DNA from 4 places in the Bradyrhizobium sp. ORS 111 genome. Region 1 is predicted to be linked to each of the others. Evidence: riboswitches for the same ligand, from Rfam matches in the RefSeq annotation. Region 1 holds a riboswitch; each other region holds the start of a gene.
What was found. Region 1 has a riboswitch for cobalamin ahead of P6U30_RS34635 (DUF1636 family protein). Riboswitches for the same ligand answer to the same signal wherever they lie in the genome.
Positions count from the first base shown of each region.

Region 1 (7,591 bases):
GTCGGCTTCGCCTGCGCAGCGTCGCGCAGCCGGCATCGCGGCGGCAACTCTGGTGATCGCACTGGCAGCATCGCTCGCCTGGGCTGTTCAGATCGTGCTCCCCGCAGGCTGGACCCGCATTGTCCTGATCGGAATTCTGGCATGGCCGCTGGTTGCCTTGCGTTCACTCCATGACCATGTCGCCGCGGTCGCGGATCCGCTTGCGTCCGGCGATGTCACGGGCGCACGCGCGGCGGTTTCGCGCATTGTCGGACGCGATGCCGCTACGCTCGATGATGCCGGCATTGCGCGCGCGACGATCGAGAGCCTGGCCGAGAATGCGTCCGACGGCATCGTCGCGCCCGCGTTTTGGGGCGCACTGTTCGGACTACCCGGCATTGTCGGCTACAAGGCGATCAACACGCTTGATTCCATGATCGGCCACCGTACCGCGCGGCATGAGGCGTTTGGCTGGGCTTCCGCCCGCATCGACGACCTTGCCAATCTCATCCCGGCGCGCCTCACCGGCCTGCTGTTCGTACTGCTTGCGTCGCAGCGGGCGCAGGCGTGGTCATGCATGCTGCGGGACGCGAGCCGTCATCGCTCGCCGAACGCCGGTTGGCCGGAAGCCGCGATGGCCGGCGGGCTCGGCGTGCGGCTGAGCGGTCCGCGCATCTACCACAGCAGCGTTGCGAAGGAGCCTTGGTTGAACGAAGCGGCGCGCGATCCCGTCGCCGCCGATATCCGCCGCGGACTGAAACTCTATCGTCGCGCCATGATGCTGCTGGCCGCGATATTCGCGATCCTGGCCTTGGTGTGAGGGAGCCACAAATGCGTGAGCACGGCGGCAATCTCGATATCGCGCAGCAACGGTTCGGTGGCCGGCCGGACGACTGGATCGATCTGTCGACCGGAATCAACCGGCTGCCTTATCCCGTGGTCGATGTGGACCCGAGACTCTGGAACGCGTTGCCGTCGCGGACCGACATCGAATCGCTCCATGATGCGGCACGGCACGCCTATGCCACCGATGCGCCGATCGTGGCGCTGGGCGGCGCGCAGGCGGCCATCCAGTTGCTGCCGCATGTATCGACGCGGGGCCGGGTGCGCATCCTTGCGCCGACCTACAATGAATACGCCGCGGTTCTCTCGGCCTCCGGCTGGGACGTCACCGAGGTTTCCGATCTCGAAGCCCTCGCGGGCGCCGATCTCGCCGTGGTGGTCAATCCCAACAATCCCGATGGAACACGTCACGATCGGAGCGAGCTGCGGGCGCTGCGGCCGCGTGTCGGCCGGCTCGTGATCGACGAGAGTTTCGCCGACACCGTTCCGGACCTGTCGCTTGCATCACGGGCCGCGCAAGATGGTCTCCTCATCCTGCGTTCGTTCGGGAAGTTCTACGGGCTCGCCGGCCTGCGGCTCGGTTTTACGATCGGCAGCGAGCGGGAGATCGCCGCGCTTGCGGCGATGGCCGGCCCGTGGCCGGTGTCGGCTGCCGCGATTGCGATCGGGCGGCGCGCATTGCGCGACGATGCCTGGAAAATGGCCACGTCGGCACGTCTCGCAAGCGATTGCCTCAGGCTCGATGCGATGGTCCGATCGCAGAGCTGGACATTGGTCGGCGGCACGCCGCTGTTCCGGCTCTACGAGACCGGCGACGCCCTGGCTGCGCACGAGAAGCTGGCGCGGGGCCAGATCTGGTCGCGCGTCTTCCAGCAACGCCCGGGATGGCTACGCCTTGGTCTGCCCGGGAGCGAAACGGAATGGTCCCGTCTTGCCGCGGTGCTGTCGAGCTAGCGCTTCACCGCGCCAATGCAAGCAACCCATCCACGTCAAGATGCGCCTCGATGTGATCGGCGAGTGCATCGAGCGCGCCGTCAACCCTGGCGCCGTACGCCTGGTCCGTGGCGGGAACGTCGAGTTGCGCCAGAAAAGCCTTGCGGAAATGGTCTGACGCGAACAGGCCGTGCAGGTAACTGCCCTGAACGCGTCCATCGCTGGACACAGCGCCTTCCGGCGCGCTGTCAACAAACGCGAACGGCCGGGCCCGATCCGGGCCGTCGGTTCGCCCGATATGGATCTCGTAGGCGCTGATCGGTTGACTGGTGGCGGCATTGATAGCGTCGACGCGTATCAGCGTCTTCTGCTCGGTCATGACGGTCGCAACATCAAGAAGTCCGAGGCCGCGCGTCTCACCGGCGGGGCCTTCGATCCCGTCCGGATCGGCCACGCTCTGTCCGAGCATCTGATATCCGCCGCACAGACCGAGCACATGGCCGCCGCGGCGATGATGCGCCAGAAGATCGATATCCCAGCCCTGCGCGCGCAGAAAGGCAAGGTCCCCGCGGGTTGATTTCGAGCCCGGTACGATCACGAGCCTGGCGTCGCCCGGAATGGCTTCGCCGGGACGCACCATCACGAGGTCGACGCCCGGCTCGAGCTTGAGCGGATCGAGATCATCGAAATTGGCGATGCGCGACAGCGCCAGAAACGCGATCTTGCGCTGGCCGGGCTTGCGCGCCTCGCCAAGTCCGAGCGCGTCCTCGGCCGGAAGCTCGCCGGCGCGGATGAAGTAAGGCAGCACGCCAAAGCCGCGCCACGACGTACGGGCTTCGATCAGCCGGTAGCCGTCGTCGAACAGGGTCGGATCGCCGCGAAATTTGTTGATGATGAAGCCGCGGATCATCGCGGCATCCTCGGGATCGATCACCGTCTTGATGCCGACGAGTTGCGCGATGACGCCGCCGCGATCGATATCGCCGATCACCACCACCGGGACGTCGGCCTTGCGCGCGAAGCCCATGTTGGCGATGTCGGCCTTGCGCAGATTGACTTCGGCGGGGCTGCCGGCCCCTTCGACCAGCACGAGATCGGCACGATGCTTCAGCCGCTCGAAACTCTCCAGCACCGCACCCATCAGCGAGGGCTTTATGGCGGCATATTCCCAGGCACGGGCGGTTGCGACGCGCTTGCCCTGCACGATGATCTGCGCGCCGACATCGCTCTCCGGCTTCAGCAGCACCGGGTTCATGTCGGTATGCGGCTCGACGCCGGCGGCGAGCGCCTGCAGCGCCTGCGCGCGTCCGATCTCGCCGCCGTCAGCGGTGACGGCCGCGTTGTTCGACATGTTCTGCGGCTTGAACGGCAATACACGGAGGCCACGCCGCTTCGCCGCGCGCGCAAGGCCCGCGACGATCAGCGATTTGCCGACGTCCGAGCCCGCTCCCTGGATCATCAATGCGCGCGCCATCGCGTGGTCCAGCTACGCCGTCAGAACTCGACGCCCGGCTGCGCCTTGATGCCGGACCGGAACGGATGCTTCACCAGCGTCATCTCGGTCACGAGATCGGCGATCTCGATCAGTTCCTCCTTGGCATTGCGCCCGGTGAGCACGACATGCGTCATCGGCGGCTTCGAGGTCTTGAGAAAATCGACGACGTCGGCGATCGCCAGATAGTCATAACGCAGCGCGATGTTGATCTCGTCGAGCACGACCATGCGCAAGCTTGGATCGGAGATCAGTTGCTTGGCTTTTTCCCAGCCGGCTTGGGCGGCGGCGATGTCGCGGGCGCGATCCTGCGTTTCCCAGGTGAAGCCTTCGCCCATCGCGTGGAATTGACAGAGGTCGCCGAAGTGTCCGGTCAGCAGGCGGCGTTCACCGGTATCCCAAGCGCCCTTGATGAACTGCACCACCGCGCAGGGAAACCCGTGCGCCACGCAGCGGACGATCATGCCGAAGGCGGAGGACGATTTTCCCTTGCCCGCGCCGGTATGGACGATGATCAGTCCTTTCTCACCGCTCTTGGTCGCCATGATTCGATCGCGAGCGTCTTTCTTTTTAGCCATCTTGGCGGCATGGCGAGCTTCCAGCGCAGCCTCGGAGCCACCGGCTTCGTCCTCGGCGGCATCTCGTTCGGACATCATCTGACGTTCCTTCGGCTTGACAAGTTCCGGGCTTGGACGAATGGTGAGCCCTGCGTTGGTGCCTGTCCTACGACAGGCGAAGAGGGAATGCGATAGGGCTCAAGTCGGCCCGAAGCGCAGCCGCCCCCGCGACCGTGACCGGAGAGATGCCCAAAGCCACTGATTCCAAAAGGAATCGGGAAGGCGGGGATCGAAGGGATAACCCCCTGCTCCGCAAGCCGGGAGACCTGCCAGCGCAGACGTTGAGACCAGCGGACGGGGTGTTCCGCGACGGGGAACGAACCTTTCCATCGAACGGTTCGTCTGCCTCATCGCCTCCCGCTGTCAATCAGGAAGGGCGATGAGCGTTACACTTCATGTCTGCATCACCTGCCGCGCCGGCCAGACGCTCGCGGAAGGCGAGACCACGCCTGGTGCGCGCCTGCATGCCGCGATCCGCGATGCCGGTGTGCCTGACGGCGTCAATCTGATTCCGGTCGAATGCCTGTCGGCGTGCAGCCAGGGCTGCTCGGTCGCGCTCAGCGCGCCGGGACGGTGGTCGTATGTCTATGGCCGCCTGTCCGAAGCCAATGCGACGGATGTGGTCGCCGGTGCGTCCGCCTATGCGGCGGCACCCGACGGCATCGTGCCGTGGCGCAGCCGGCCGGAAATCTTTCGCAAGCAATCACTCGCCCGCATTCCACCCATCGCCGTTGTGCCAGAGGCCGCAGAATGACCACGCTCACCAAGGTGCCCGTCACCGTCGTCACCGGCTTTCTCGGATCGGGCAAGACGACGCTGATCCAGCATCTGATCAGGAATGCCAACGGCAAGAAGCTTGCGGTGCTGGTGAATGAGTTCGGCGGCGAAGGAGTCGACGGGGACATCCTGAAGTCCTGCGCCGACGCCAATTGTCCAAGCGAGAACATCGTCGAGCTCGCTAATGGCTGCATCTGCTGCACAGTCGCCGACGATTTCATCCCGGCGATGGAGCAATTGCTGGCGCGCCGCGTGAAACCCGATCATATCGTGATCGAGACATCGGGGCTCGCGCTGCCTAAGCCGCTGCTGAAGGCGTTCGATTGGCCGGAGATCCGTTCGCGGATTACGGTCGACGGCGTGATCGCACTGGCCGACGCGGAGGCTGTTGCGGCCGGCCGCTTTGCCCCCGACCCGGCCGCGGTCGACGCACAGCGCGCCGCTGACGACAATCTCGACCACGAGACGCCGCTGTCCGAGGTGTTCGAGGATCAGATCGCCTGCGCCGACATCGTGCTGCTGACCAAGGCGGACCTCGCCGGCGCTGACGGCCTCGAGGCCGCGAAGTTGGCGATCGCGGCCGAAATGCCGCGGCAGGTGCCGATGTTGCCGGTCGTCGACGGCGCGGTCGACGCGCGCGTGATCCTGGGTCTCGCGGCCGCCGCCGAAGATGACCTCGCGGCGCGTCCGTCTCACCACGACGGCGAGGACGAGCACGAACACAATGACTTCAACTCCGTGGTGATCGATCTCCCGGAAGTCTCCGATGTCGATGCTCTAGTTGCATCGGTCAAGGGACTGGCGCGCGAGCAGAATGTGCTGCGCGCCAAGGGCTATATCGCGATCCAGGGCAAGCCGATGCGGCTACTGGTGCAATCTGTCGGCGAGCGGGTGCGACATCAGTTCGACATGCCCTGGGGCGCGCGGCCGAGGCAGTCGAAGCTGGTCGTGATCGGCGAACACGGCGAAATCGATGAGGCCGCCATCAAGGCGCGACTTGGTGTCTGATGCACATCGTCTTCCGCGAGAGCCGCGGTCTCGAGGAGACCGCGACACCAAGGGATCTCGGCCAGGCTCCAGCCGAGCTCGTGGTGCTCTCGTTCTCCGACAGCGATCTTGCCGCGTTTGCTTCCGGCTGGCGGCGCGGCCGTCGATCGCTGCCGTCGCTGCGGCTCGCGAATCTGGCCGACCTGCGCCATCCGCTGTCGGTCGACACCTATATCGAGCGGACCTTGTCGCAAGCGCGCGGCATCTTTGTGCGCCTGATCGGCGGCGAACCCTACTGGCCATATGGGCTGGCCGCGCTGCATCGCCTGGCGAAGGAGCGCAACATCGCGCTTGCGGTGCTGCCGGCGGACGGTCGCGATGACCTGCGGCTCGATGAATTCTCCACCCTGCCGGTCTCAACCCTGCGCAGGCTCAAGGTGCTCTGCGACAAAGGCGGCCCGGTCGCGGCGCAGGCCGTGATCGCCCAGCTCGCGCTGGCGTCGGGACTGTATGCCGGACCGGTCGTCGGCGAGATCGACCTTCCGGAGTTCGGCTTCTACGATCCCGGGCTCGGTGCCGCCACGGCGGCGCCGTCACCAGATCACCGGCCACGGGCGCTGGTGACCTTCTATCGTTCCTATCTCGCAGCCGGCGACACGGCACCGGTCGACGCGCTGATCACGGCGTTGCGGCAGAAGGGCTTTGATGCTTACGGCGTGTTCGTCACCTCGCTGAAGGCAGCGGGCGTCGCCGAGTGGATGCGCACCCAGTTCGCGCATTGTCCTCCCGCCGCCATCGTCAATGCGACCGCCTTTTCCGCAATCGGCGACGACGGCACGACGCCGTTTGAGTCCGCGTCCTGCCCGGTGTTCCAGGTCGCGCTGTCGACAGCGCGGCGCGATGATTGGGCCAAGTCGCTTCGCGGTCTTTCTCCCGGCGATCTGGCGATGCACGTGGTGTTGCCGGAGGTCGACGGTCGTCCGTTTGCGGGCGTCGTGAGCTTCAAGTCGCCCGGCGAGCGCGATCCCGATCTCCAGTTTGCGCGTCTTGCGCACCGGCCGGACGACGAGCGTGTCACCGCTGTGGCCGCGCGCGTCGCCGCCTGGCACCGGCTCGCGACCAAGCCGGCGCACGAGAAGCGGCTCGCTGTCGTGCTCTCGAACTATCCCGGCCGTCCCCATCAGATCGCGCATGCGGTCGGGCTCGATGCCCTCGCTTCGGTCGACGTGCTGCTGTCCGATCTCGCAGCCGCGGGCTTCGGCATTGCGACCGTAGGGCCGCTCGGCGCCGTTCTGCTGCGGCAGAAATTGACGTGGAGCGTCGACGACTATCGCGCTGTGCTGTCCTGGCTTCCGCGGCAGCTTCAGGATGACCTCGCGAGCGCCTGGGGCGCGCCGGAGGATGATCCAGATTGCCGCAACGGCGAATTTCACTTCGCCGCAATACAATGCGGCAAGTCCGTCATTGCCGTTCAGCCGGAGCGCGGCAACATCAACCAGCGCGACGCCGACTATCACGATCTCGCGCGCACGCCTCGCCACGCCTATGTCGCGTTCTATCTCTGGCTCAGGCAGCAAGGCATCGACGCCATCGTGCACATGGGTGCGCATGGCACGCTCGAATGGCTGCCGGGCAAATCGGTCGCGCTGTCGCCCTGCTGTTGGCCGGAGGCGTTGATCGGAGACCTGCCGGTGATCTATCCGTTCATCGTCAACGATCCCGGCGAGGCCGCACAAGCTAAGCGGAGGATCGGCGCCGTCACGATCGGCCACCTGCCGCCGCCGCTCACGAACGCCACATTGCCGGAGGGCATGCGCCGGCTCGAACGGCTGCTCGATGAATATTCGACCGCCGACGGCCTCGATCCCGCACGGCGCCAGCGCCTGATTGCTGATATCCGCGAGGAAGCGCGCCTCGCCGGGCTGGAGGACGATCTGGGTCTCGCCGCATCCGTTTCGGCGGC
Region 1 covers NZ_CP120701.1:7,489,383-7,496,973, forward strand. The annotation lists gene cbiB (adenosylcobinamide-phosphate synthase CbiB) at 1-799, shown strand, start outside; gene cobD (threonine-phosphate decarboxylase CobD) at 811-1,776, shown strand; gene P6U30_RS34625 (cobyric acid synthase) at 1,781-3,229, opposite strand; gene cobO (cob(I)yrinic acid a,c-diamide adenosyltransferase) at 3,250-3,900, opposite strand; cobalamin riboswitch at 3,943-4,153, shown strand; gene P6U30_RS34635 (DUF1636 family protein) at 4,244-4,618, shown strand; gene cobW (cobalamin biosynthesis protein CobW) at 4,615-5,649, shown strand; gene cobN (cobaltochelatase subunit CobN) at 5,649-7,591, shown strand, end outside.

Region 2 (7,591 bases), 2.5 Mb from region 1:
GTGTGACCAATGCCGGCATGACCCGACAAGGGCTTGCGACGCAGCTCCTTCTCGAGATTGTTCAGCTTACCTTCGGCGCGGCGGCGCTCGATGCGAAGAGCTTCGAGCGTCGCGACACCCGCCGAGTCGTAGCCACGATATTCCAATCGCTTGAGTGAGCCGATCAACCGCTCGACGACCGAACCACGACCCAAGATTCCGACAATTCCGCACATACCGATCAATGCACCCATCTTCAAGGAACCTGGCATTCACCCCGATAGGAAAGCCATCACGACATTCATCTGACGGATAGTCACCAGCAATCATCTCGGGCGTCGCTGCAGCCTCATTTGGCATCGTCGCACGCGTACGCACGCGTCAATTCTCGTTCTTGTCATCATCAGTTCGCCCAACCGCATTGCGGTTTTGGCGAGCGCCACTGAATACAAGCGGCGATGCGGCAGCAGACGACGTGACGACATCGAGATGAACCGGATATTCAGGCGCGTCTCCACGCTCTGGTGTGGCGGCCAGCTCCGGCACCAGCGGAGCCTTCGCCCGACAGCGACGATAGCAATCATAATCGCGTCGCAGACCAATGTCGTGCAAGTGACCTCCTTCTAAAGATCGACGACAGTCGAGGCGGGTCGGCCGACGGCATGTCCGGCGATAAAACTTCATGATCGTGGTTCGACCCGTCGTGGTCGAGAGCCACGCTTGATTCTCCGGTACGAGACCATAAGAACCTTCTGCAGCGCCACAGCTGGAAGGATACGCCAGTTAACATCCAAATAGCCGCGCTCCACCATTCTGCTGATAACCTCAGTTAACCGGCCCAGAATGCGGACAGATAAGCTTTTGAAAAGGCGGAGCTGCGCACCTGAGGGAACGACGACCATACGGCTTCTCTCAACGACACGATGCGCATTGATAGGGCCCACCTCTTGTGTTGAAACGCACTTTCGATTCCTGCCATCTAGATTGCCGCTGCCTTATCCTGTTTCGAATGTGCTTTCCGTCTTCTCTCTATCTTGCGGACGTTCTGCTTCGCCGGATTGATTTAATCTGAAAAGCATTCGGCGCTGTTGCAACGGCACTGCCGCGAAGCATCAGTTTACCGCGCAAGCGTTGATCTTGAAGACCGCGACACTCGAACCAACGCGAACGGCGCTAGTCGGACCAACGCCAGACTAGAAGGATCGGGATCGGCAGCTCAACTGTACGGAAGTAAACCTCCGATATCGAAACGTTTGATGAACTATACATACGTTTGCACCGCTTGATCCGCGCTCAGGGCGTCGCTTCGCGCCTGAAAACACGGGCTGTGCGGATCCAGCGCCTGCAGACCGCTCGGGATCGCAGACTCCTATGCTCTGTTCGGGTGTCGAAGGCCGAGCTGTTTTTTCTACTGAAGACAGTAGGCCGTGACCTGAACGTTCGGCGGGAGGTGTGCATAAAGAGCGGCCTCCGCACTGCCTGGTGGAAGATAAATCAATGTATATAATGCGCATCTTTACTTGACGTGTATTATCAAGGCGAACGATTGCTCTCCTCCACTTCGTGTGATCGCGACCCAGCATATCCAGGCTCTTCCGAAAGGCCGCTGCGCAGATGGCGTTGCCGAGCTCAACTTCCGCTCCGTGCTCTGGAGACGACATGGCAGCTCAGGATTCGAAGCGGCGCGTCGCGCTGATCACCGGTGTCACCGGGCAGGATGGCGCATATCTCGCCGAATACCTGCTCGGTCTCGGCTACACCGTTCATGGGATCAAGCGCCGGTCGTCCTCGTTCAACACCGCGCGTGTCGACCACCTCTACCAGGACCCGCATGCCGGCAACGTGCCGTTCCTGATGCACTACGGCGACATGACCGATTCCACCAATCTGATCCGGCTGATGCAGCAGATCCGCCCGACCGAGATCTACAATCTCGCCGCCCAGAGCCACGTTCAGGTCAGCTTCGAGAGCCCGGAATACACCGCCAACGCCGACGCCATCGGCGTGCTGCGCCTCCTGGAGGCGATCCGGATCCTCGGCATAGAAAAGGAGACGCGGTTCTATCAGGCCTCGACCTCGGAGCTCTACGGCCTAGTGCAAGAGGTGCCGCAGAAGGAAACCACGCCATTCTACCCGCGCTCGCCCTACGGCGTGGCGAAGCTCTACGGCTACTGGATCACGGTGAACTACCGCGAGGCCTACGGCATGTTCGCTAGCAACGGCATCCTGTTCAACCACGAGAGCCCGATCCGCGGCGAGACCTTCGTGACGCGCAAGATCACGCGTGGCGTCGCTCGCATCGAGGTCGGCCTTGAGAGCACGATCTATCTCGGCAACCTCGAGGCCAAGCGCGACTGGGGCCATGCGCGTGACTATGTTGAGGGCATGCACATGATCCTGCAAGCGGATCATCCCGATGACTTCGTGCTGGCGACCGGCGAGACTCGCTCGGTGCGCGAATTCGTCGAGCTGGCGTTCGCCGAGGTCGGCCGCGCGATCGAATGGCGCGGCAAGGGCGTCGACGAAACCGGCGTCGACAAGGCGTCGGGCAGGACCGTGGTTCGCGTCGACCCGACCTATTTCCGCCCGGCCGAGGTCGATCTCTTGATCGGCGACTCGAGCAAGGCGCGCGCCAAGCTTGGATGGAAGCCGAGGACGTCCTTCGCGCAGTTGGTGAAGGAAATGGTTGCCGGCGATCTCGCAGAAGCCAGACAGGACGCCGCCAATGGCAAGCACTCCGTATGAACTGAAGGGCAAGACGGTCTTCGTCGCCGGCCATCGCGGCATGGTCGGCTCGGCGCTGATGCGCCGGCTGGCGCGCGAGGGCACAAACCTCTTGACGGCCTCGCGCAGCGAGGTTGACCTGCGCAACCAGGCCGCAGTGAACGCCTGGTTTGCCGCGAAGTGTCCGCAGGTTGTGTTCCTTGCCGCGGCCAAGGTTGGCGGCATTGTCGCGAACAACACGCTGCGGGCGGAGTTCCTCTACGACAATCTGGCGATCTCGACCAATGTGATCCAGGCCGCGCACGCCAATGGTTGCGAGAAGCTGATGTTCTTCGGCTCGTCCTGCATCTATCCGCGGCTGGCAGCGCAGCCGCTGCGCGAGGATTCGATGCTGACCGGCCCTCTGGAGCAGACCAACGAGCCTTATGCCATTGCCAAGATCGCCGGCATCAAGATGGCGGAGACCTATCGCAGCCAATACGGCTCCGATTTCATCAGCGTGATGCCGACCAACCTCTACGGTCCCGGCGACAATTATCACCCCGAGTACAGCCACGTCGTCGCGGCGCTGATCCGCCGCTTCCATGAGGCTAAGCTGTCGGGGGCGGCCAACGTCGTGGTGTGGGGTACCGGCACGCCTCGGCGCGAATTCCTCTATGTCGACGATCTCGCTGACGCCTGCATCCACCTGATGAAGGCCTATTCCTCTCCCGAACTGGTCAATATCGGCACCGGCGAGGATATCAGCATTGCCGAGTTCGCCCGCGTGGTCGCGGCTGCGGTCGGCTATCGCGGCGAGATCAGCTTCGACACGTCGCGCCCGGACGGCACGCCGCGCAAGCTGCTCGATGTCAGCCGCCTGGCCAAGCTCGGCTGGCGCGCCTCCACCTCGCTCAAGGACGGCATCAGGCTCGCGTATCGAGCGTATCTCGACGACAGTAACGCACGGCGAGAGTAAGCCCACTCGTGCCGGACACGCAGGGATGAAGCAGAGCAATCGAGCGCCGCAATCAGTCGGTTGCGATTCTACTCCCGATCGGGACGCCGATTTGGCAGCCGGACCAGGCTGCAAGCTTTTCGAATTCGAAAGCGCGAACGCTTGACGATTGATTCTGAGCATTCGCGCGAAATCGTGAGACGGGGTTGCCCGATGGCATCATGGCGACGATGCGCCTCACCGAAAGGACAGAGTAGGACGCGCCCACTCTATGCCCGCAGCCTGTCGCTCTCCTTGATGCAGGCTTTCGCCGAAGCTTCAGTACCGCCGCCACGCAATTTGTTGCCCATCCGACCAGGCAAAGCGAAATACCACGGGTCCTGGGGTGTGCCGGCCTTTCGCAGACCGGCGTGTGATCGACTCCGGAACGGTCTTTTCGCCATATCCCGCCGACTAGCGGGATATTCACGCAATTGGACCGCCCGCCTTTCAGCGCAGTGCATTTGTCCGAGTCGACATTCACCATCGACGACGGCGTTCGGGCCGACGATCTTCATGCAATCAGCAGGCTGCTCGTAACTCGCGGGCGGCTGCGACCATATTGACCAAGGCGGGAAGCACCTCCTCCCATCTTCGGGTTTTTAGGCCGCAATCTGGATTGATCCAGAGCTGCGAATCGGACAATCGCTGCCTGGCCAGCGTTATGAGATCTTTCATTTCGTCCTTGCCGGGAACGCGTGGCGAATGGATATCGTAGACACCCGGCCCGATTTCGTTCGGATATTTGTAGTTCTTGAAGGCGTCGAGCAATTCCATCTTCGAGCGCGACGTCTCGATCGAAATGACGTCTGCGTCCATCGCCGCAATCGCATCGATGATATCGTTGAATTCGGAATAGCACATGTGCGTATGAATCTGAGTTTCGTCGGCAGCACCGGACGAACAGATGCGAAAGCTATCCACGGCCCAATCGAGATAACTCCTCCATTGTGATTTGCGTAACGGCAACCCTTCGCGCAACGCGGCCTCGTCTATCTGGATTATTGTCGCTCCCGCCTCCTCAAGGTCGAGCACCTCATCGCGGATCGCAACCGCAAGCTGGCGACAGGCATCGCTTCGCCGAATATCGTCACGGACAAAAGACCAGTTCAGAATCGTCACCGGTCCAGTCAACATTGCCTTCATTGGCTTGTTGGTCAGCGACTGCGCGTATCGCCACCATTCGACCGTCATCGGCTTCGACCGCGAGACATCCCCAAACAGAATTGGTGGACGGACGTAGCGCGAGCCATACGACTGAACCCAACCGTGCTTGGTGAAGGCGAATCCGGAAAGCTGCTCGCCGAAATACTGCACCATGTCATTGCGCTCGAACTCACCATGCACGAGAACATCGAGCCCGATATTCTCCTGCCATAGCACCGCACGCGCCGTTTCCTCTCTGAGAAACTGCTCGTACTGCGCGTTGCTCAACCCTCCTTTGGCATGGCAAGCGCGGGCATTGCGAACTTCCGCGGTTTGCGGAAACGATCCAATGGTCGTCGTGGGAAATGTCGGCAAGGCAAACCGCGCGCGCTGGGCCTCGGCGCGCTTTGCGAAAGGACTGCAACGGTAGCGCTTGGTTTGGTCGATCGCAGCCATGCGCGCAGCGACGTCCGCATTGTGGATCTTGGGCGATTGCTCGCGTGCAAGTGCCGCGTTTTTTGATGCCGCGAGCACATCGGCCACGCCGGCACGATCGCCAGCAAGCGCCCTTCCTAGGGTCGCTAGTTCCTTAATTTTCTGAACCGAGAAAGCCAGCCAGCTCTTTACATCGGAATCGAGATCGGTTTCGAGCCCCAGGTCGATTGGAACATGGAGCAGCGAACATGAGGGGGCGATCTGGACGCGATCAGTGCCGAGTTTTGCCACGGTGGGCGCCAGCTGATCGACCAGCGCTGAAAGGTTGGAGCGCCAAACGTTGCGCCCATCGACGACCCCCAGTGAGAGAACGAGATCGTTGCGAATCCCAGCGACGATCGCGTTCAGCGGGTCTGCCCCCCTTACCAAGTCGACGTGGAGCCCGGAAACCGGCAAAGCCAAGGCCGTATCGAGATTACCGCCGATGGTCCCAAAGTAGGTCGCCAGCATGATTTTAAGAGCAGGTATCTCCCTAGCAAAATAGGTATAGGTACGAAGCAAGGCTTTGCGGGATATTTCGTCGAGGTCCAAGACCAGACAGGGCTCATCGAGCTGAACCCATTCTGCGCCGCGCGCGACCAGCTCACGAAGAACGTCGACATAGACCGGCAGCAGTCGATCCAACAGCGACAATGGATTGAATGAAGGATCTGCGCTCTTGCCAAGCTTCAGGAAGGTCACTGGGCCAATCAGCACGGGACGCGTCTGGTAACCAAGCCCCTTTGCCTCCTCATATTCCTCAATCGGCTTTCGAGAAGAAAGCCTGAAGATCTGCCCCTTGTGAAATTCAGGGACCATATAGTGGTAATTGGTGTCGAACCACTTCGTCATCTCCTGCGCAGGCGCGCCCTGTGCAGGATTGGAGTGAGGGCAACTCGCATCGAGTTCACCGTTCGGCGCACCGCGCGCCATAGCGAAGTAGGTGTAGAGCGGTACAGGACCTGTGGTGCAAGCGTAAACATCCGGAATGGCGCCCACCATCACACTGGTGTCGAGCACATGATCGTAAAGCGAGAAATCATTCGACGGAATGACGGTCGCGCCGAGCGATTTCTGCCGCGCCCAGTTAGCAGTGCGCAGTCCAGCTGCCGCTTCAAGCAGCTGCGCTTCGGTGGACTTCCCGGTCCAGTAGCTTTCGAGCGCGAATTTGAGTTCACGGCGCGGACCGATGCGTGGCGTACCAAGTGTAGCAACGGGAAGTGAAAGGACGGACATAGCTCTAACCCCTGGTTTGGGGCAGAGGTCATGGCGATTGCGTGCAGGAAAAGCCGCCGAAGCGGCAATTGCTTGGCGCACCACCGGGACACCCCGCCCGCGGACGAATATGTTGTCGGGGCAGGTCTCCTGGCTTGCGGGTCATCGCTGCTGTCCGGCCTTCCCGAAACCAAGCGGTTTCAGTGACTTTATTGGACAGCGGCTCGCCGCTTACAGTTGCGGGGGCAGCGCCGGCATTCGACCGGCTTCCCTCTTAGCTCCGGATCAGTGCGCTCCGGAGAACCTCGACGAAAATCAGTTATCCGAACAAGCAGCGTTCCGTCAACCTCTTGGCACGGCATCCTTCTGCGGCTCCGCTCAACAAGTCTGTAGGTGTGGCTCCATCGCGACGATCGCGATCTAAAGCCCCCTTTGCGCGATGAGTGTGCCGGGCAGTGCTCGCTTCGAACTCGGCCCTGGTCTCTGCACGCGCGAGTACATCGGGGTCGCATTTTGCCTGCAGCCGATGGCACGCGACAGATCGGCTTCGACCGAGCTACCAGTCGGTAGCCTTTACTAGCATCTTCGACATGTGAATCTCTCGACAACTTAGCAAGATCCGCCTTGCGGGACCGTCACCCTTGGAAGCTGTGGGTCAAATCAGCTTGCCCATCCCGGGCAAAGTGGTTCGAGCGGCTGGGCCGGTAAGCAGCTCCCGGTAACGTATCTATCCCGTCGGCCGTGTGCGCCGAGACGTGCGAATATGCTCTGGAAGGCATGGAAGATCTCGGCACTATCAATCAATCTCGCTTTTGCCGTGCTGGGCGCCCCCATCGATGTCGAACGGACCAGCACTGCGTTTGCTATGTATTTCAGGCCGCTGGACCAACGGCCATTCTGCGACAGTGCTTCTTGGCCATAACCGTTCTCTTTCGCAGCGTCCTCGCTATGTTGCTACCCCCGAGTGGCGGTGATGGGTGCCAACCGTGCGCAACCGCTTGGCAGAAGGCCTACATGTCCTTCTCCAACAATCAGCGAGGGTTGGCCGTCACAGTCCGGGCCGACAGCGTGACGATG
Region 2 covers NZ_CP120701.1:1,976,785-1,984,375, reverse strand. The annotation lists gene glmS (glutamine--fructose-6-phosphate transaminase (isomerizing)) at 1-215, opposite strand, end outside; gene P6U30_RS09150 (hypothetical protein) at 361-591, opposite strand; gene gmd (GDP-mannose 4,6-dehydratase) at 1,639-2,724, shown strand; gene P6U30_RS09140 (GDP-L-fucose synthase family protein) at 2,705-3,661, shown strand; gene metE (5-methyltetrahydropteroyltriglutamate--homocysteine S-methyltransferase) at 4,202-6,535, opposite strand; cobalamin riboswitch at 6,637-6,837, opposite strand; gene P6U30_RS09130 (MFS transporter) at 7,546-7,591, opposite strand, start outside.
Region 2: linked by a shared signal. The riboswitch ahead of metE (5-methyltetrahydropteroyltriglutamate--homocysteine S-methyltransferase) and the one ahead of P6U30_RS34635 (DUF1636 family protein) in region 1 are both predicted to bind cobalamin.

Region 3 (7,591 bases), 1.2 Mb from region 1:
TGCGCCATAGCCGCCCATCAGCGCGACAACGCCGAAATTGTTGATGCCTGATGTCGACAGGCTGAGCAGCGTGAAGAAGACGGTGAGCACGATCAGCGCCGGCGTGATCACGCTGGCTTGTGGCGCGGCGTCGTCCTTGATCTTGTTCTTGTTCGCGCGTGCGTCGGGGATGCCGAGCACGATCAGAAACAACGCCACCAGCGGGCCGACCGCGCCGGCGACGATCAAGGCGCCAAGGCCGCCGATCGATGCGACCAGTGCAGCCATGATCGCCGGTGCCACCGCGCCGCCGAGGAAGCCGGCAAACGTATGGATCGAGAACGCCCGGCCCATCCGCGCCTCGTCCATGTGCGCCGAGAGGATGGCGTAGTCGGCGGGATGATAGACGCTGTTGGCAAGGCCGAGCAGCACGGCGCAGACGATCAGCGCGGAATAGCTGAGGTGCAGGCCGAGCCCGATCAGCGCGCAGCCGCCGACGGTCAGCCCGATCAGCAGGATCTTGCGCGCCCCGATATGGTCGGCGAGATAGCCGATCGGCGCCTGGGTCAGACCGGAAACCACCGCGAACACCGTCAGCGCGAAGCCGAGCTCGACATAGCCGACGCCAAGTTGTTCCTTCAGGAACGGAAACAGCATCGGCAGCACGAAGATATGGAAATGGCTGACCCAGTGGGCGACCGAGATGCCCGTCAGCGTGCGGAGCGCGCTATCGGCTTTCGCTTGCTGCGGTGCGGCCAGAACGTCGACCATCTCAAAGAAAATCCCATTGTGTGACTGCCCGGCAGGGCGTGCTGAAAATAGACATTGACCGATAATTGTCCATGAACGCGGCTGCATGGCTGCCCTCGGGAGCGGGCGCCGGATCGACACATGCGGCATTAAAGGTGGCGACAAAGTGCGGCGGTACGGCGATGATCGGACATGATCGACGCCAGAAAGCCGCTCCGGGTGCTCGTGTCAGAGGGGTCCAGCACCTCTGGCCGTGAGGCGGTCACAATCCTGGGCGCGGCCGGCCATCACGTCGAGGTCTGCGACCCCTCGCGCTGGTGCCTGGCGCGCTACTCCCGCTTTGTCCGCAAATTCCATCACTGTCCCGGCCTGCGCACCGATCCGGCCGGTTTCCTGCGCTTCGTCGAGGGTTTGTTGGCATCGCAGCATTTCGACGTGCTGCTGCCGACCCATGAGCAGGGCTTCCTGTTCACGCGGGCCGAGGCCCGACTAAAGCCGCGCGTTGGGTTCGCGCTGCCGGACTTCTCCAGCTACCGCGCGGTGCACAGCAAGGCGGGTTTCAGCCGGCTGCTCGATCGGCTCGGCCTGCCGCAGCCGCCGACCCGGATCGTGGCCTCGCTCGACGAACTGCGCGAGGCGACGCGGTTTCCGTCCGTGGTCAAGACATCGATCGGCACCGCGAGCCGCGGCGTCTGGATCGTGCGTGATGTGGGCGATCTCAATCTTGCGCTCTACGATCTCCAAGCAAGCGGGGACATTGGTGGCGAACTATTGGTGCAGGACCTCATCACTGGTACCACCGAGAAGGCGCAGTCGGTGTTTTGCCGCGGCGAGCTGCTCGGCTTCCATGCCTATCGGCAGGTCAGTGCCGGTGTCGGCGGTGGCGAGGCGGTCAAGGAGAGCGTCAGCCGGCCGGCGATCCGCGGCTATCTTGAGGCGATCGGCGCGCATCTCAATTGGCACGGCGCGCTGTCGGTCGATGTCATCATGCCGCTCGACAGCGCCACTCCGCTTCTGATCGACTGCAATCCGCGGCTGGTCGAGCCGATGAATGCGTATTGCGCCGGTACCGATCTGGTCGAGCTGCTGCTGCGCCTGTCGCTCGGCGAGACGCCGGCGCCGCTTGCCGAGAGCCGGGCCGGCGTGCGGACCCATCTTGCGCTGCAGGCGCTGCTCGGCAGCGCCTCACGCGACGGCACGCGACGCGACGTCATCAGGGAATGCGGCCGCATCGCCGCGGGCAAGGACCCCTATCAGGGCAGCACCGAGGAGCTGACGCCGATGCGACTCGATTGGCCCGGCGCCGTGCCGCTGGCGATGACGGCTGCGCTGCTGCTGGTCTCGCCGCAGTTCGCATCGTCGCTGGCGCGCGGCGGCTTCGGCGCGCATCTGCTCGACGCGGCGAGCATCCGAATGATCGAGAGTGAGGGGTTTTGCTAAGTCGTCGTCCCGGGCAAGCGAAGCGCGACCCGGGACCCATAACCACCGATGCCTATTGATCTAGCCAGATGGGGGCCACAGCCTTTATCAACGATTGACAGTGGTGGTTATGGGTCCCGGCCCTCGCCAGGACGACGTCTGGATCGACGTGGACCGTCCTACAACGGCTCGTCATCATTGCCGTAGCGGTCGAGCTTCGGCGTGGCGATGTCGCCATCCTCGTAATATTCGTCATCCTGCTGCGATGGGGACGGCGGAGGCTTTTTGGGCGGCTCGCTGGCCTTGGTGGGTGCCTTGCCCTTCTTTCCCGCTTTGCCCATGCATGTCCTCCGCAATCGATGGTCACCGGAAATTCTACCCCAGTTGGCAGGCGCTTGAAATGCGAGGAGAGGACGCAACCGGACGGAGGGCCCCGCCGCGCCGGAGCAGGTCAGAACGTCGCTCCGGCCCGCACCATGTAGGTCCGGCCCGGCAGCGGATAGGCCGAGAAGCGGTCCGCGGTGAACGAGCTCGCGATGGCGTAGTCGTAGTAAAGCGCGTTGAATAGGTTGTTCACGGCGACCGACCAGAAGAAGCGGTCGTATTGTCCGCTGAGCTTGATATCGGCCGTCGCATTGCCGGGAATGCGGCTCTGGCTGTTGGCCTGGTCGTTGTCCATGATGCGCGAGCTCCAGGCGCGGAGCGTAGCGTCGAACACGAGGTAGTTCTGCCAGATGTTCCAGGTGACGCCGACATTGCCGGTATAGCGGGAGACCAGTGGCACATCGTTGCCGGCCCAGATGCCTTCGCGGAAGACGGCGCGGGTGTAGGCCATGCCGCCGCGCAGCGTCACGGTGTCGCTGACGCGCAGCGAGGCATTGGTCTCGCTGCCGTAGCGGCGGGTCGGATCGAGATTGACGTTGTAGAATAGCACTGGGTTGAAGTGAATCTCGTTGTCGAGATCCATCAGGTAGACGCTTGTCTGCACCTGGAAGCGGTTGGTCCTGATCCGGACGCCGCCCTCGACGTCTTGCGAGGTCTGGGTCTTGAGCTGGAAGCTCTGCGGGATTGGCGCGAACGTCAGCGGATCGAATGATGGGCCCGAGGCGACGCGTTCATCGACATCGGGCGTGCGGAACGCGCGCGCAGCACGGCCAAATACCGAGAAGACGTCGGTGAAGCGATGTTCGACGCCGGCATGCAACGCATATTGCGTTTCGTTGCTGTTGAGCGGGGAAGCCTGGATGTCAGAGCCGGGGAATGTGCCCGGCGCCGTGGGATCGTAGCGGTCGGTTGCGTTCACGGCGGTCTTCTGGATGCGCGCCCCATAGGAGAAATCAGTCGTCGGCAGCAGGCCGATGGTGTGCTGCCAGTAGCCGGCAAGTGTCTGCTGTGAGATGTCGTAGGTGTGGATCGGCGCATACCCCTGGAACTGGCTGCGCGCTTCCCGGAATGTCGAATCATAGTAGTCGATCCCGGTCAGGATCGTGGACGGCAGCCCGAGCATCGCGCTCTTGATGTTGAGGCGTGGCGTGATCGACCACGTTTGCAGCGCAGCGTCATTGTAGGTCGAGGCAAAGCTTGGGGTCGGCACCGTGCCGAAGAAGCCGCTCTGCGTGTCCCGCTGCCGCCAGCCGCCGTCGATGATCAGGTCAACGCCGTTCATCAGGGTCTTGGTGAAGCCGGTGGTGACGCTCGCGGTCTGTTGAGTGGCATAATCGTATGGGGTAGCCGCGCCCCTGCGATCGGTCAGCAGCTCATTGACACCGATCGACGGGTCCACGATCCGGCCACCGGGAAGGCCGAGCTTCTGGTCGCTCCCGGTGACGGTCAGGAACGCGGTGAGGTCCGGCGTGGTGTAGCTGATGTTGCCGACACCGTTGCGCTGGTCGAGCGCATTGTTGACGCGATAGCCGTCGGACTTGATGCCGTTGCCGTAGAACGACGTCGACCACGGCCCCGAATTCACCGCGGCGGAGACCGCGGCCATGCGTTGGTTGAACGAGCCGAAGCCGGTTTCAGACTTCACGGAAACCGGCGGTCCGCCGACGCCGGTCTTGGTGACGATATTGACGACGCCGCCGACTGCGTTGTCGCCATAGAGCACGGCGCCGCTGTTGCCGCGCGTGATCTCGATGCGCTCGATCGAATCGATCGGGATGGTGGTGAGGTCGAAGCCGGCCTTGTCGATGTCGTTGAGGCGGCGGCCGTTGAGCAGGAACAGCGTATTGTTGGAGGCGAATGCGCCGAAGCCGCGCAGGTCGACCGAGGTCTTGGCGCCGTTCACGCCGCCATAGAGAGATTCCAACTGCACGCCCGGCACCTGCGCGAGGATTTCGGGCAGCGTCTGCACCGGCGAATGCGCGATGTCATCGGCCGTGATCACCGTCGACGATGCGCCGACGATGCCCGCGAACTGATGCCCGCCGCCGGCGGTCCCGCCGGTCGCGGTTCCGACCGATGGGGCATTCGATCCGGTCCCGGACCCGGTGCTGTTGCTCTGCGTGTTGCCCGGGGCCGGGCGGCGCGGTGCGTGGGACTCGTCGACACTGCCCGGCTTGGCGCGGGTGACGTTCTGGTCACCGGGCTTGGTGACCTCGATGGGCGGAAGCACCTCCGCAGCAGGCGACTGCTGAGCCTGCGCGGCCGAAGCACAGAGCGATGGCGCCGATATTGCGGACGCGAGCAGCAGCGCGCGGCGCAGTCGGATTGAAGCAAGGGACAACATGGGCGAGACTTCGGTAACGTCAGTGGCACGTCACCGCGAACCCAGTCTCACCCCTTGCGCGACGGCACTTCGGGTGAAGCCAATGTCTGTACTCCCCGACCGACATCGTCGCGTGTGACCACGGCTGACGGCAGGTCTCCTGGCTCGCGGGTCGTTACCCTTCGTCGCCTTCCCAGGACCGAGAGTCCCAGTGGCCTGTGACGAAGGATTCACCGCCTACAGTTGCGGGGGCAGCCGCGGCGTTGGGGCAGTTTCCCCGTACCGCATTCCCTTTTCATCTCATGAAAGAACCGTCATGGTCACTAGGGTTCGGTCGGCGACCAAAGTCAATCCCGGCGGAACCAGGGCAGCGGCCGGACGGGTATGGTTTTCACCGAGTGTCGCTTGTCTGCCACGGCGATCGCTGTAAGAGCATGATCCGATGAGTGTGCAGGATTTCGCCTTGGCGGCCGAGGTCGCAGCGCGGCGCCGCCTGGGTGCGACCATAGCGCTCACGGCGCTCGTGGTCTTGCTCGTGCTGATCTCGCTCGGCATCGGGCCGGTGCGGCTGTCACCGCTCAGGGTGATCGCGGCGCTGTTCGGCGGCGGCACCGACGTGGCGCAGGTGATCGTGCGCGAGATTCGCCTGCCGCGAACCATCCTGGCGTTTGCGATCGGCGGCATTTTGGGATTGTCGGGTGCGGCGCTGCAGGGGCTGTTGCGCAATCCGCTGGCCTCGCCGTCGTTGTTCGGCGCGCCGCAGGCCGCCGCGTTCGGTGCGGTGCTGGTGATCGCGCTCGGGCTGGCCGATGTACGCTCGTTCGCGCTGCCGGTCGCGGCGATCATCGCGGCGTTCGGCTCCGTGTTCGCCCTGCTTGCGATCGCCGGGCGCAATGCGGGGCTGTTGATCCTGATCCTGTCGGGGCTTGCGATCTCCAGTTTCGCAGGCGCTGCAACGGCGCTGGTGATGAATCTCTCCAGCAACCCCTTCGTGGCGCTGGAGATCGCGTTCTGGCTGCTCGGCTCGCTCGAGGACCGCAGCTTCCAGCATGTGACGATTGCGCTGCCCTTCATTATCGCCGGCACCGTCATCCTGCTCAGCCAGGCAAGCAGCTTCCGCGCGCTGACACTCGGCGAGGAGGCCGCACAGAGCCTCGGGGTCGATGTCGGGCGGTTGCGGCTGTTCGTCATCTCGGGCGTTGCGCTCGGTGTCGGCGGGGCGGTCGCCGTGACAGGCACGATCGGCTTCATCGGCCTGGTCGCGCCGCATCTGATGCGGCCGGTAATCGGCCACGATCCGGCGCGGCTGCTGGTGCCGAGCGCGCTCACCGGCTCGGCGCTGCTGCTGGCGGCCGATGTCGCGGTGCGCGTCATCCCCTCGACCTCCGACATCAAGGTCGGCGTGCTGACCTCGATCACCGGCGTGCCATTCTTTCTCTATCTGATCATGCGCGAACGCCGCGCGCTCGGCGGAGGCGTGGCGTGACGATGCTGTCCACAACCAACCTCGACGCGTCGCTGGGCAGTCGGAATGTGCTGCACGACATCTCGCTGCAGCTTGCATCAGGGCATCTGGTTGCGCTGGTTGGTCCGAACGGCGCAGGCAAGACCACGCTGCTGCGTGCGCTGGCCGGGCTGATCCCCTCCCGCGGTGACATCAGGATCGGCGGCGATGTGCTGTCGTCGCTGTCGTTGCGCGAACGCGCCAAACGCTTTGCCTATCTGCCGCAGGGGCACATGGTGCACTGGCCGCTGCCGGCCCGCGACATCGTCGCGCTCGGCCGCTATCCGCACGGCGCGACCGATCCCGCCAGGCTGTCGCCCGACGATATGGCGGCAGTGCTGCGGGCGATGCAGGCGGTCGACGTCACCGCGTTCAGCGACCGCCGCGTCACCGAGCTCTCCGGCGGCGAGCGCAGCCGCGTTGCGCTGGCCCGCGTGCTCGCGGTGGAGGCGCCGGTCATCCTGGCTGACGAGCCGACCGCGTCGCTCGATCCGCGCCATCAGATCGATGTGATGCAGCGGCTGCGCGGCGTTGCCGACACGGGCGTGCTGGTCGTCGTGGTAACGCATGATCTCGGCCTGGCCGCGCGCTTTGCCGACCAGGTGCTGGTGCTCTCCGAAGGACGATTGGCGTCGCAGGGCGCGCCTGTCGAAGCATTGTCGGAAGCGGTGATGGCGGAGGTGTTCCGGATCAGCGCCTATCGCGCCGAGTATCAGCGCGAGGCGGTGATCGTACCCTGGGCCGACGTGTGATGTGCGGGTCCGTCTATAGGCAGCGCCGAAGTATCCGCGAGCTCGCTGCACCTCTCCCGCTTGCGGGTGGGGGCTTTCTCCACGATATGATTTGCAGCGATACCCCCACCCCAACCCTCCCCCGCAAGCGCAGGGGCAATCGCATATGAGATTCGAGTCGCAACGGCATCGGCAGTCGGCTCCCTCTCCCGCTTGCGGGGGAGGGTTGGGGTGGGGGTTCTCTCCGCGAGTCGTCTCGTGGAAAGAGCCCCCACCCGCCGCGCGCTGCGCGCGCGTCGGCCTCCCCCGCAAGCGGGAGAGGCGAAGGGAGCCCGCGGACAACCTCCGCAGACGCCATATGCGATTGCCCTGCCCGCGAGCGGGAGAGGGGGCGCAGTTTTCTCGCGGCGGCTATCTCACTTCCAGATATCTCATCGCGATACTCTCGATGCTGTCGTGGGCAATCTCGCCCAGCACCTCCCTCGCCGCCGGGCCGCGCGT
Region 3 covers NZ_CP120701.1:687,766-695,356, forward strand. The annotation lists gene P6U30_RS03130 (MFS transporter) at 1-750, opposite strand, end outside; gene P6U30_RS03135 (hypothetical protein) at 922-2,169, shown strand; gene P6U30_RS03140 (hypothetical protein) at 2,328-2,489, opposite strand; gene P6U30_RS03145 (TonB-dependent receptor) at 2,600-4,876, opposite strand; cobalamin riboswitch at 4,988-5,186, opposite strand; gene P6U30_RS03150 (FecCD family ABC transporter permease) at 5,298-6,341, shown strand; gene P6U30_RS03155 (ABC transporter ATP-binding protein) at 6,344-7,111, shown strand; gene P6U30_RS03160 (ABC transporter substrate-binding protein) at 7,539-7,591, shown strand, end outside.
Region 3: linked by a shared signal. The riboswitch ahead of P6U30_RS03145 (TonB-dependent receptor) and the one ahead of P6U30_RS34635 (DUF1636 family protein) in region 1 are both predicted to bind cobalamin.

Region 4 (7,591 bases), 1.3 Mb from region 1:
ACTCGGCTGGGCCGCGAAGAAATCCAGCAGCTTTCCTCGGCTAATCCGCATGCTGAACGCGCTCATCCGCTCCGTGGGCGTAAAAACGTGCTTGGCGATATCCAGACCGATTATGATAACCTCTGACACGGACGCCTCCCCTTAAGTGGAGCTCAACACCTCCGCTTTGGCACATCGATGCCGTCTGCGGCGCCCACTCCATCATAATTTCGAGCGGCGTCGATCATGCCGCTTGGTGTCCGCTGTACCCCAGAGAGCAGCAGCAGAGCGGACTTCCGCGAACGTCCGAGATGCACACGAGCTGACGCACCAACCGCTGCTCGGGTTGCCTATATACGGCCGAAAACCGCCCACACCCCATCTTCGCCGTCCCAGCTGCCGCGGCTCGCCGCCTTGGAGTACTCCGTGGCACGCTGCTCGAAGAAATTGGCGTGCTCGACGCCATTGAGAATCTCGACGAGCCACGGCAGCGGATGCGCCTTGAGCTGGGTGAATCCGCCCTCCTTGGCCTCAAAGAAGCCGAAGACCGGGGCAATCCGGAGCTGGCTAAGTCGCCAGTCAGCCACATAGCGGACGTAGGCGTGGATCTGCTCAGGCAGCATGCCCTCGATCTTGCCGAGGCCGAAGGCGAGATCGACGAAGTTCTCCTCCAGCTTCACCATGGTCTTTGCGACGTCGACGATGTCATCGCGGACGGAGCGCGTCACCGCGCCGGTTTCACTGTGCCATTCGTGAAATAGCTTGATGATGCCCTCGCAGTGGAGACTCTCGTCGCGCACTGACCAGCTTACGATTTGTCCCATGCCATTCATCTTGTTATGACGCGGGAAGTTGAGCAGCATGGCGAAGCTCGCGAACAACGCCATGCCTTCGGTGAAGGCGCCGAACATCGCCAGGGTGCGGGCGACATCAGCCACGGTGTCGACGCCGAACTCGTGCATGTATTCCGCCTTGGCGCGCATCTCCGCATAGCCGCGGAACGCCTCGAACTCGGTCTTTGGCATGCCGAGCGTCTTGAGCAGAAGCGCATAGGCGTCGATGTGGACCGTCTCCATGTTGGTGAAGGCGGCCATCATCATCTGGACGGTGAGTGGCTGGAAGATCGGGATGTAGCGCTTGAGATAGTTGTCGCCGACCTCGATGTCCGACTGAGTGAAGAAACGGAAGATCTGGGTGAGCAGCGCGCGCTCGTTGGCCGTGACGCGGTCCGACGCCCAGTCCTTGAGGTCGGCGCCGAGCGGCACCTCCTCGCCCATCCAGTGGGTCTGCTGCTGGCGCTTCCAGAACTCGTAAGCCCAGGCGTAGCGATCGACGTCATAGCTGCCGGTCGAGTCAAGCAGGCCGACCCGCCCCTTGCCGATCAGCGTGCGCGGATCGACGGACGAGAGATCGATCACTGACATGCGAGGCACTCCTCATAGTCGGTGCGCTGCGGCGGTGCAACCTTGTCGCCGTCGGCGATCTTGCCGGCGAACGCCGCGCGCGAGATCGATTTTGAGCGGCAGTAATAGAGGCTCTTCACCCCGCGCTCCCATGCCGTCCAGTGCAGCATGTGGAGGTCCCACTTATCGACGTCGGCCGGCAGATAGAGGTTGATCGACTGGCTCTGGCAGATGAACGCGGCACGGTCGGCGGCAAGCTCGACGATCCAGCGCTGATCGATCTCGAAGGCGGTGCGAAAGATCGCTTTCTCGTGCTCCGACAGGATGTCGAGATGGGCGACCGAACCCTCGTGCGCGATGATCGACTGCCAGGTCGCCGAGGTATCGGCGCCCTTGGCGGTCAGCACCTTGGCGAGATGCGGATTACGCACCGAGATGGCGCCCGACAACGTCTTGTGGGTGTAGATGTTGGCCGGGATCGGCTCGATGCAGGCGCTGGTGCCGCCGCAGATGATGCTGATCGAGGCGGTCGGCGCGATCGCGATCTTGTGGCTGAAGCGCGCCATCACGCCGCGTTCCATGGCATCCGGGCACGGGCCACGCTCACGAGCGAGCGCCACGGACGCCGCGTCGGCATCGCGACGGATTTTTCGGAACATGTTCAGATTGAACGACTTGGCCAAGACACTCTCCATCGGAATGCCCTTGGCCTGGAGAAACGAGTGGAAGCCCATGACGCCGAGGCCGACTGAGCGCTCGCGCAGGGCGGCGTAGCGGGCACGCTTCATGCCGCCCGGTGCCACCGTGATGAAGCGGGTGAGCACGTTATCGAGGAAGCGCATGACGTCCTCGATGAAGCCGGGCTCCTCATTCCACTGGTCCCAGGTCTCGAGGTTGAGCGACGACAGGCAGCACACCGCGGTGCGCTCCTCGTCGCGATGATCGATACCGGTCGGCAGCGTAATCTCGCTGCATAGGTTGGAGGTCGAGACCTTGAGGCCGAGCTCGCGCTGGTGCTTGGGGAGCGCGCGGTTCACGGTGTCGATGAACAAGAGATAAGGCTCGCCGGTCTGCAGCCGGTTCTCAAGGATGCGTTGCCACAGCTGGCGGGCGTCGATCTCGCGGATGACCTCGTTAGTCTTCGGGCTCCGCAGAGCGAACGCGGTGCCGGCGCCTACGGCACGCATGAACTCGTCGGTGACGTTGATGCCGTGATGGAGGTTAAGGCTCTTGCGGTTGAAGTCGCCGGACGCCTTGCGGATCTCGAGGAACTCCTCGATCTCGGGATGGTGGATATCGAGATAGACCGCCGCCGAGCCGCGCCGCAACGAGCCCTGGCTGATCGCCAGCGTCAGGCCGTCCATGACGTGGATGAAGGGGATGATGCCTGAGGTGACGCCGCCCTTCACCTTCTCGCCGATCGAGCGAACATTGCCCCAGTAGGTGCCGATGCCGCCACCGTTGGAGGCAAGCCAGACATTCTCGTTCCAGGTGCCGACGATGCCTTCGAGCGAGTCCGACACCGAATTAAGGAAGCACGAAATAGGCAGGCCACGCGTGCTGCCGCCATTCGAGAGCACTGGCGTCGCCGGCATGAACCACAGCCGGGACATTGCATCATAAAGACGCTGAGCATGGGCAACATCGTCCGCAAACGCGCACGATACCCGCGCAAACATGTCTTGGATGCCTTCGCCGGGGAGCAGATAACGGTCGGTCAGGGTCAGCTTGCCGAACGATGTCAGGAGATTGTCGCGCGACCGATCAAGGGCGAGGTCAGACGGCTTTGGAGACGCCGCAAGGGGCCGAGGCAGCGGAGCCAGCGATGGAGGCGGAACAGACAGCTGAAGCGCGGCAGGCTTTGCCTGCGCTCGCGGCGGCCGCACACTGGACAGTGCAAGGAGATGACCCTGCTGATCGAAATCGTAAGACGGCGACATCGGCAACCCCGCGATGTTTGGCGCTGGGGGCCGCGGACGACTTGCAAGGAGACCGGGCAAATGTCCCCGGCTGCAAGCGACCTACCGGGGCACCCCGCCCGAGGACGTTCGTTCTGTCGCGGCAGGTCTCCTGGCTCGCGGGTCGCTGCGGCTGTCGGCCTTCCCGGCGCTGTCGCCAGTGACCATGATGACAACCGCTCGTCGCTTACAGTTGCGGGGGCAGCCTCGGAATAGCCATTGCCGGCGCACCGGGTTCCCTCTTAGCTTCCATCCTACGAGATATAGGAATGAAAGACCGTGACAGGTCTACATATAGGCGCGACTCGCCGAGGTTCGTCAAGCCTTGTGCTGAGGGAGATCAAGATTCAGAAGGCAAAAGGGCACCGTCAAGTTAACGAATTGGAGCGGCCGAGGCGGTAAACAACCGGCATGCCAACCGTCCGGGACCCCTCTTTATCGCCGCCATTGCTTCCCATCGGAAGCGATCAGGCTATGCCGTTTGGTCGTATTAGCTTGCGCATGGTCGAGGAAATGCTGGCGGCGTGTGGCATTGGCGTGACCTATGAAACCGTGGGCCAGTGGGGAAGGAAATTCGGCAAAGCGTTCTCCGATCGGATTCGCCAGCGCGCTCCCGCTCGCGGCGGCAAATGGCATCTGGACGAAATCGTTATCTCGCTCGCGGGCGAACAACATTGGCTCTGGCGCGCTGTCGACCAGAATGGCTTCGTCTCGACGCCTTTCCAGCGCTGAAGAGACTCGCGCGCCGCGCAGCAGTTCATGAAGAAGCTCTTGAAATCCGCCGGCACGCCGCCGCGCGTGATGATCACGGACAAGCTCCGTTCGTACGGCGCTGCGAGGGGGAAGCTGGGCTTTCACGTCGAACATCGTCAGCACAAAGCTCCCAACAATCGGGCCGAGAATTCTCATCAGGCCGACGTGGCGACGCGAGCGGATCATGAAGCGTTTCAAATCGTCCCGCCAAGCTCAACGGTTTCTGTCAGTTCACGATCAGGTCGCGAAGCTTTTCAACATCCCCTATCCCGGAGCCGTCGCTGCCGACTTCCGTCGTGCTTCGCGCGAGCGAGCCTTTGCGACTTGGCGCGAGATCTCCACGACAAGCGCTATCGCCGAATCTCGAACCTCTGAGAATCCCCTTCTTCGGCTCCGCGTCGATTAAGTTGACGATGCCCAGCCTCGATCTCGACATATGGCACGGAAACAGATGGATTCGAAATCGGCAAAGCTGTCATGAGCACGGCTTCTCTCTAGCCTGCCGACCGGACCGAACGTAACCATGCAGGGAGCGAGGGCGTGATCCACTTAGGTGCACAGATCCCTGGATCACACCCACGGCTATCTTCGGAAAGCGAACCTGTCACGGCTCCAGCGCGACCTGCAAGCCCTTGCTGCCCTCAACATGAACATAACGGGGCCCGATCGGCCGACCCCTGCCGCTGGCGACGGTGACAATGTCTTCCAGAGGCATGGCGCGCGCATCCGCCTCAGGGCGGGACAAGATCAGATCGGCGTGAAACAGCCCTTCTGATTCAAGACCGGTAGCATCGACGCCAAGAGCCGCCAAGCTGGCCAAACAACTTTCAAACTCGTCAGCATCGCGAAAGCGACGCTGGATAAACGTCGCGCCCGCAAGACGTTCTGTCACAAGGCCACGCCTCGCGAACGTCGTGGCCAAGGAATCAAATGGGAACATTCGTAGGACGAAGGAGATGATCCAAAGACGCTGATCTGTCGCATCGAGAATTTTGCTGAACGTTTTCTCGGTAACGTAGCCGATGCAACCCGTCGACATGATAACATCCGTGGAGCGGATAATGCGCGCGCTGTCCGTCGATAGCGCCTCCTTTTCAAGGTCAGCGACAATGCCCTGCTCCAGGAGACCAACATCCGTTGCATAGCTGATCGCCGGTGCCGACATATCGAGGCCGATAAACCGCGCCAAACCGACATCAGGCCAAGCTGCATAAAAATTTCGATCGAGATGCACCAGTGTCTCAGAACTGATCGCCCTCATCTCGCGCCGGGCGTAGCGGTGACGCAAGCCCCCGAAGGTCAGTGGAAACCGATGCACCGCTGCGTTGATGCCGTATGAACAGCCAACATCAAGCACGACCGGCTTAAGGCCGGTTGCCGAAGCTTTCGCTGCCAGAATTTGGCGCACAACCGGCTCAGCCACGTCCGGGATCATATAATCCAAGTCTCCCAGGACAGAGAAATATGCCCTTGGATCATCCAAAGCATAAATATCATCGAAGATAGCTTTAGACCGATTGATACGCGAAAAATCTGTTCGCAACCCAATGTCTCCCATTTCGTTTTGCAAGCCACTCGACGGCTGTTGCCTTCAAGTACTCGATGCCTTATCGCAGAGATTGGCCGAGGCATAAACCCCATCGCGCGCTTTTTCAGGCTCGCTTCGTGAAACAGAGGGCAACCTCTTTATTGCAGAGCACGAGAAGATGAAGTGGCTCCAAAAGCAGACACGAGATTCTTCGGCATTTAAGTGGTGGCGTTGAGGGCTTCTTGAATGTCGAATGGCAGCCATTGTAATGACCACAAATTGAGCGCGAACGGCTAGCTCCCGTCCTCGGACGCGACACGCTTGCGAAGCCATCCAAGATGCGCGTGCGGGGTCGAAGGGACCCGGCGCGCGCCAGGCGCGGACTGCCGGCATGACGCCGCAAGAGTTGAGCGATAGCCTCCGGATTGGGTGGACACGCAACCTTCGAATGTGGCAGCGCCGCTCCGGTTCAAAACGCAAATGCCGGTGTCTTCCATAGAGATTCCAAACCAACGTACTGGTTCATGGAGTTGCTCCCTTTCGTCAATCTGCTGGGCTCGATCCTACCGAACTTCGTGTCTTCGAGGAGCCGTCAGCGGCGATTACGACATGTGAACAAGCCTCTAGGCGATTGAGCGGGAGTCTATCGAAAAGGATGCATCCGCATGCGTTGAGGAGATCGGCTGCGCACTATCGGTTCTCGCGCTGGAAATGCTTGCGATGCACGGTCTTGAATCGCCACCGCGGTTGGATTTTCGCCTACCCGGCTAGCGATCATCGGCCTATTAGGCGAGCTGCCCCTCACGTCGGCTCGCGCTCCTGATTATCCTCCAGTATCTCCTGCCGCAGCTTTGGACCTTGACTGAGCCGTCGCCCGAGCGCCGCGACGAAATTGTCGTAGCGCGCGGCCGCCTGCGCCCTCGCCGCCTTTGCAGCCGGCTCGGGGAGTGGTGGTGTCGTCGTCAGCCAGAAGCGAACGAACAACGCCAGGGTCTCGACCGAGATCCCCATGTCGCGTTCGAGCCGCGCGATGCGGCGATCGACCTGATCAAGTCGCTTGGCAACGGCAGCCTCCCGCCGTTCGTCTGCGTCCGGCGACAGGAAGGACGCGATCGCGGCTTCGGCGATGAGCGACATCGACTGCTCGCGCCGGGCGGCATAGGCCGACAGCGTCTTCATGACGTCTGGATCGAGATAGACCGATATCTGGGCTTTCTTCTTCGGCGAGGTCATGCTTGCCTCATAATCCGAGATCGTCGCCGGGATCGAGTGATGCTTGGCGCGCGACGCCCTGCATCATGTCGTTCATGCGCCTGATTCGCGGAGCGTCTTCATCGAGCTCGTCGGCAAAATCGGGCGCGAACTCGTTGTCGATCGGTTCCTTCCTCTCCACGGTGTCCCGATCCAGTTCCGGCTGCTGCCGGCGGTCAGCCGTCTTCGGATCCTCTACGTCGGCCTGGTCGTCCGTCGACGCCGGCGGTGCCTTGGGTCGAGGCGGCAGTGGCCGTGAACTCCAATCGTCCGGCCGGTTGTTGTTGAGCTTGGTCGGCGTCGGCGGTGCCAGGATGCGCTCCTGGAAACGGCTGTCCTCGTAATAGCGCGCCTTCTTGGCGCGGATCGGATGCAGACCCGACATCATGACGATCTCGTCTGATGGGGGGAGCTGCATCATCTCGCCAGGCGTCAGCAGCGGCCGGGCGGTCTCTGACCGCGACACCATGAGGTGGCCGAGCCAAGGGGCCAGCCGGCTGCCGGCATAGTTCTTCATCGCCTTCATCTCGGTCGCCATGCCCAATGCGTCGGACACCCGCTTCGCCGTCCTTTCGTCGTTGGTCGCGAAGCTGACCCGAACGTGACAGTTGTCGAGGATGGAGTTGTTTGGCCCATAGGCCTTCTCGATCTGGTTCAGCGACTGGGCGATCAGAAAGCTCTTGATGCCGTAACCAGCCATGAAGGCGAGCGCCGACTCA
Region 4 covers NZ_CP120701.1:6,159,052-6,166,642, forward strand. The annotation lists gene P6U30_RS28345 (hypothetical protein) at 1-129, opposite strand, end outside; gene P6U30_RS28350 (ribonucleotide-diphosphate reductase subunit beta) at 330-1,403, opposite strand; gene P6U30_RS28355 (ribonucleoside-diphosphate reductase subunit alpha) at 1,394-3,322, opposite strand; cobalamin riboswitch at 3,425-3,637, opposite strand; partial or broken gene P6U30_RS28360 (IS6 family transposase) at 3,752-4,491, shown strand; gene P6U30_RS28365 (class I SAM-dependent methyltransferase) at 4,698-5,636, opposite strand; gene P6U30_RS28370 (CopG family transcriptional regulator) at 6,423-6,854, opposite strand; gene P6U30_RS28375 (conjugal transfer protein TraG) at 6,862-7,591, opposite strand, start outside.
Region 4: linked by a shared signal. The riboswitch ahead of P6U30_RS28355 (ribonucleoside-diphosphate reductase subunit alpha) and the one ahead of P6U30_RS34635 (DUF1636 family protein) in region 1 are both predicted to bind cobalamin.